Regions from separate parts of the Candidatus Enterococcus lemimoniae genome, predicted to be linked through region 1. Evidence: riboswitches for the same ligand, from Rfam matches in the RefSeq annotation. Region 1 holds a riboswitch; the other holds the start of a gene.
What was found. A riboswitch is a leader RNA that binds a small molecule or an ion and turns the genes downstream of it on or off. The one in region 1 is predicted to bind magnesium.

Region 1 (3,213 bases):
GTGCTTAGATAAACTTAATGCGCCTTTAGCTAAATTACTGGTTACGATCATTGGCAACATTTCAGGCGTTAACCCAACAGCAACAGCAATTGCAAAGAAAAATGCTTCGCTCCATTCGCCTTTGGTGATCCCATTGATCAAAAATACGATCGGAAACAGAATCATGACCATTCTTAGCAAAAACTTACTGACTTTGGTCAAGCCGATGTCAAAAGACGTTTTTCCACGTTGGGTCGTTGCATTTTTAGCAATGTCGCCAAAGAAAGTATTTTGTCCTGTTTTCAAAATAATCGCTTTTCCTTGTCCGCTTAATACATCCGTTCCCATAAAGACTAAATCTTGCATATCTAAGGCTGCAACAGATTCGGAATTTTTATCGATCCCTGCATCTACAAATTTTTCAACTGGCATTGATTCACCAGTTAATGACGATTGATTGATAAATAAATCTTTTGTCCAAATCAACACCGCATCGGCTGGGATCATATCGCCTGTCGCCAAAGTCACAATGTCTCCTGGTACAACTTCATCCATCGGAATTTCTTTTATTTGACCAGCACGTGTCACAGCAGTTGTATTTTCAATAAGTTCTTTTAAACTCAAACTTGCTTTTTGAGAGCGATATTCTTGAATAAAAGCAATAATAACGCTAGCTAAAATCATGATCCCCATCACAAGGGCTGCTTCAAAATCTTTTGTAACTGCTGAAACAACCATCAATAAAGCTAATACATAAACAAATGGATCTTTAAATGCTTCTAAAAACATAATAATTGCTGGTGTTGGTTTTTGTGCAGAAACTTCATTGGGACCATATTCTTCTAATCGATGTTTAGCATCTTCTTCGGATAAACCTTTTTCTGAAGTCCGAAGCTCCATCATTAATTCTCGTTCAGACAACATTGCTAGTTTTTTTAACTCTTGATCTTTTGTAGCTTTTTTTAAATCTACTATTTTTTTATTCATCATTTTCTTTTCCTCCTTGCACTTCATCTTATCTAGAAGGAGAAAAGAAAGGTTATTTCAATTCCATCGTTTCTAAGATGAAGGGGACATTTATTTTATTTCTCGAATGACTGGGGTCTTCCATACGGCTCTTCCTCTCTTTTTGTTTATTTTGGAACGATGGATTTTTTTAGATGGGGCTTTTGTTTTTCTTCTGACCGCTTGTTTCTTTTTGCGGAACTTCGCTCCCTTTGGTCGCCAAGTACTGTCCATCATCAGCTCTGGCGGAGCCAGTCGCTGTGATTCATACAAAGGTCACAACTCTCCTTTCAGTCGCCTTGTACTGTTTAACATCAGATTGCTCCGCAATCTGTGTTAAACAGCAAAACGCACACTAAACAATAGAGTGTGCGTTAAAATAGCAACTTAAATAAAAGTTTCTCTATCGTTGAGCTTTAGCACTATAGGGCGTAGATAATTTCTTATCAGCTACGTTATGAATGACCTTCACGATCATTCCTGTTCAACCAACTAAGAGTCTCTCGATTCTTTCGCGGCAGTAGCATGTGTCCAAATAGGAGCCTCACCTAACAATTATTCAGTTCTTAATCCTTATTCATCATAGTTCATATTTTTCTAATTGTCAAAAGAAAACGAAATAATTCAAAAATACCTTTTTTTATTGCTCAGGCTAATTCTGCTCTCCCTTGAGCGATTTCTGTTCTTGAAAAATTAGCCATTGTTAACTCTTCATCTGATAACTCCTCCACGAGGTCATAAAACCAGTTACCAAGACCCACAAATTGCTCATTTGTCATGTTTTTAGATTCTAAAAACAAGATATTTTCAGCTTGATTCACTTCTTGTTTCAAAATCAGCTCTGATAGATAACTTTGAATTGGAACAGAATAATTTTCTCCTGTTCCTTCATCCATCACCATAATCATTGGCATAACTTGATCTGCTGAACTTTTCTTAAAAGGATTAAACACGACCATTTTTAATTGTCTCATATACCAATCTTCTTCGTATGCCATTATTATGTCACTCTCCTTTTCAGCCTTAGCCAAACTTCCAATTCATTTTACTCATCAGTTTCTAATCTACTCTTTCATTCTACCATTAAACATAAGCCATGTTAGTAGATGCTAAAGAAATAAGAAAGACTAAAACACAGATTTAACTGCGTTCAGTCTCTTTTTTATTTACACCATTCACTGCTTGTAATTTCAAATACAAAATAATAGAACAGGGCATAAGTGTCACAATATTCGTCAGTAAAACGGCAATATCTCCATTTAAAGCCCCATAAATCACCCATGAAAACACACCTATGACAAACATAATGTACGTAATTAGGGAAATCCCTTCCGTTTGTTTCGTCTTGATTGTCTGGATAGCTTGCGGAATAAATGAAATACTGGTACAGACACCTGCTATTACACCTAATAGTGTCATCATTTTCCTGCTAACTCTTCCACTAGATTTTTTAATTCATAAAAATTTTTATTCATTTCTAGAAGTTCGTTTGCAACATCTCTAAGCACAACAGTTGTCATCAACTGATCTTCTGCGTGCATAAAAAGCAGTGTAAGTTCAACATTTTTTTCTTTTGCTTCTTGTGTGATTACAGTAAAATGCTCCTTTTCTCCAGCTCGTAATGATTCATTAGCTTCATTGATCAGCTGTTCTGCCTCTTTAAATTTTCCTTTTCTTGCATAGTCCATGCTCTCCATCACTTTTGATTTAGCGGTTCCTACTGTACTGATAATATTAAAAGCTGTTAATTCTAATCCATCCATATTTGTCACATCTTTCTATTTGTAAGTTAAGGCAATTATTTCATATCCATCAATCTTCGATACATCAAAAACTAGTTTTCCTTCAATCATGTCAAATGGCAACTCCTTTTGAGCTGTTACTTGAACAAGACTTTCAACCATACACTCTTTTAAAGCTAACTTCAACGCAATCAATGATACATCCAATTGAACAGTTTGGTTATATAATGGAATTTTGTCTTCAATTGTATCTAAATCTAATGCACGTCGTTCTGGAATATAATGTAGCAAATTTAAAATAATCCTTTTTTCAATCGCTTGATGGTTCAATATTACATCTGCTGAAGTTGGTAAGTCACTATTGACTAGTTTTCTTCCCTCTAAAAGAAAATCAATTCCAGCTAAAATCAACTCTTTGTATGCTTTTACCCCTTGTTTTTTATACATGTCAAAAAGTGGAAACGGGTAATAGATTACTTGCGCAGCT
Region 2 (3,213 bases), 960 kb from region 1:
ATGACGTTTTGCGAATGCCTAATTCAAAACTTGTTTGTACCGGTTTAGTAGACAATGATTTGGCCACATCTCCAAACAGTGTACGATTTCCAGTGGCAATGACCACGCCTTCAGCACTTCCGCTTATAACGTTGCTGCCCATAAACACAAGATTCTCATAACTCGTTTCATTGCTATCTTTAGTAATGATTGCCTCTGCCCGTTTTTCAACAGGATAACTTTCCCCCGTCAGTGCAGACTGAGAAATAAATAAATCTTTAGTTGCAATCAAACGAATATCCGCTGGAATCATATCTCCTGCTGACAATCTGACAATATCTCCACACACAATATCTTCCATAGGAATTTCATCATATTTATTTTTCCGTTTTACCGCTGCGGTGACTTTAACCAATGATTTCAATTTTTCGGCTGCTTGATTTGAGCGCACAGATTGAATGAGTGTCATCGTCCCACTGATCAAGACCATAGTGAAGATAATACCACTACCGAAATAGTCACGATCTTCCGGTGCAGCGATAACCACATCTGTAATAAAAGACATAATTCCTAAACCAATTAAAACAAGGGTAAACGGTGTAATATACGCTTTTAAGACTTCTATGAATAAAGGTGTTTTTTTCCCGTAGGAAATAGTATTGTCTCCATATTCATCTCGAGCCATAACTGCTTGAACTTCAGATAGTCCTTTTTTTGATGTTTGAAATGTTTCAAAAATACTTTCAACTGTTTTTCTAGCCATTAAGCCATAATCTATCTCTTGAATTGCTCTTTTTTTTCTTTCCATTTTGTTTCCTTCTCTCCAAAAAAATCCACCATGATCCTGCGCCAATACCTAAACGCATAACCATTTTTCCTAGTGTTTTTACATTGCTCCCTATTTGCAGGGGCTCGGAGAAAAAAGGGCACTAAAAACAAATAGATAATAATAATCGACTCCTTTTTAGTACAACTCTTTCCTGTGACCCCTGTTGCCTCGAACTACTGTCATCCATTTGTTTTCAACTCCCTCTGATTTGTAAAATGTCTTATGTCTACCATGCGTTTTTTAAATACTTTTAAGAGTAACTCGTCTTCTTGATAGGCATCCATCAAACTAACATAGCCTAATTTTTCATAAAATCCCCAGGCCTGCTTTCGACCCGTCAAAAAAATAGTGGCATAGTTTAAATTTCGAGCAACTTGCTCAGCATAAACGATTAATTTCTTTCCCAACCCTTGACCTTGAACGTCTGGACTTAGTGCAACTTGTTTTATTTGTATACAGTTTGAATCACAAGGATGCAAAAGAAGAGTGCCAACCACACGATCCTCTTTTTTGATGACTAAGTGAATATCGTGTTTTTCTTCTACAACAGATTTCGTTAGAAAGGGTTTGCCTGCGCTTGCTTTTAATACTTGATTGCGTAAGGCTAATGTTTCCCGATAAATAGGACTATCCCATCTGATTAAAGTGAACACTGTTTTACCATGATTCTTCCTCCTTTGATAATTGATACACTTCCAATACCTCTTTGTTTTTTGATAACTGTGTAATGATCTCTTTCATGGCCAATTCACGATTCGAATTTGGTTCGATTTCTACCTGTAACTGGACATTATTTCCTGCAAGATCCAGACACAAAAAATGACAAAAGGATAAATAGTAGCGGTCTAGCTGTGTCATCATTTCTGTTCGTAATGCGAGTTCCGCAGTTGATTTTCCAGTGACGATCAAAAATGAATTTTTCATTTTCACTTGCTCTTCTGGTCGATAACTCTCCGTCATTTGATCAAATCGTTGCGAAGCAAAACGAATCACACTATTCACCAGCATGATAACGATGGCGGCTAAAAAACCTTCTTTAATAAAACCGGCGCCGATCATTGCACCCACTGCTGCCGTACACCAGAGAGTCGCAGCCGTATTTAGCCCGGTCACACTAAACCCATCTCGCAAAATAATTCCTCCTGCCAAAAAGCCAATGCCACTAACAACTTGTGCAGCAATCCTTGTTGGACTTGTTTCCGTTGTGATCATGGTAGATATGGACACAAAAAGCATAGCGCCAAGTGAAACCAAGCTCATTGTACGTACGCCGGCTAATTTTTTTCGCCATTGCCGTTCAATACCAATTAAACTACCTGCTAACAAGCTCATTGATAACATCAATAAAAATTCATATACATTCCCCCTTGACGATTATTGAACATAAAATCCGATTTTCTTAGACGCAAAAAAAGTGACTTTTCGCACAAAAACTCCGCGAAAAGTCACTCTACATTCACCAAAAAAAAGCATGACAAATTAAGACATTGATCTAGTCGTTGAGTTTTGGCACTATACAACGTAAAGACAAACATCTTAGCTACCTTATGAAAAGCCTTGTATTCGACAATTCCTGTTCTACCCATTGGCGTCTCTCGACATTTTTGGGCAGTAGCCTATGTTTGTATAGGAGCCTCACCTAACAAATCATATTTTATATTCACTAACAAGTTAACAGAAGAAGAAATTATTGTCAAGTAGGATTTTGGTGGTGGGTGGGAAATTGTTGTTTATTTAGGTCTCAATATATTTTTTGATATCGGTAGTAGTTAGGGAAGAATTAATCAATATTACTATATAATATAAAGATTTTTAACGATCGATAATCTATGAAAAAAGTTTCAATTGAACATCACTCCTTACTTTAGTACTTTTTAATTTTATGTATTTTTTTACATTTAGTTTATATAGCGGAAACAAAAAAAGCTGAGCAAGTCCTGATTCTGAACATTACTCAACTTTATGATAATTTACATTTTATTTAAGTTACTTTTGACTCGTTCAGTCCCTTTATCTTCTAGAATCGCTTAGTTTAAAATGTTACACGTCAAATTCTCTACAGTTACTGTTTAGCATCTGTCCCATAATGATATTTGAGTTTAATACTAGAAAATAACTAAAATGTTACATGTTCTTTTTATAAATGATTCATCAAGAAAACAGTTGCTAATTTAATAATCCAAGCTAATGCACCAAAAAACAGGGTAAATACTAATACTATTAGTATTCTTTCTCCAAAATATTTTTTTGATCTCGTTGCTCTCTCAATTCATCTAAGTTAGACTTCCCTTCAGAAAAAGCAATAATCTCTTTGTACGTCTTAATATTATTTTTCTTTTTCAATTTTTCTATCTTAACAGCGTAATACATTGTTATGGCCGAAAGAAGTAAAAAGGGAATAAATC

Region 2: another riboswitch for magnesium. It lies ahead of A5866_RS04540 (MgtC/SapB family protein); the one in region 1 lies ahead of A5866_RS16945 (hypothetical protein).

Annotation. Positions count from the first base shown of each region.
Region 1 is NZ_CP147248.1:3,546,291-3,549,503, reverse strand. It holds gene mgtA (magnesium-translocating P-type ATPase) at 1-993, opposite strand, end outside; gene A5866_RS16945 (hypothetical protein) at 1,057-1,257, opposite strand; M-box (ykoK) riboswitch at 1,379-1,547, opposite strand; gene A5866_RS16940 (DUF6483 family protein) at 1,632-1,982, opposite strand; gene A5866_RS16935 (SemiSWEET transporter) at 2,125-2,403, opposite strand; gene A5866_RS16930 (PTS lactose/cellobiose transporter subunit IIA) at 2,403-2,747, opposite strand; gene A5866_RS16925 (alpha-amylase family protein) at 2,763-3,213, opposite strand, start outside.
Region 2 is NZ_CP147248.1:937,974-941,186, forward strand. It holds gene mgtA (magnesium-translocating P-type ATPase) at 1-787, opposite strand, end outside; gene A5866_RS04535 (GNAT family N-acetyltransferase) at 988-1,461, opposite strand; gene A5866_RS04540 (MgtC/SapB family protein) at 1,466-2,140, opposite strand; M-box (ykoK) riboswitch at 2,293-2,462, opposite strand; gene A5866_RS04545 (helix-turn-helix domain-containing protein) at 3,029-3,213, opposite strand, start outside.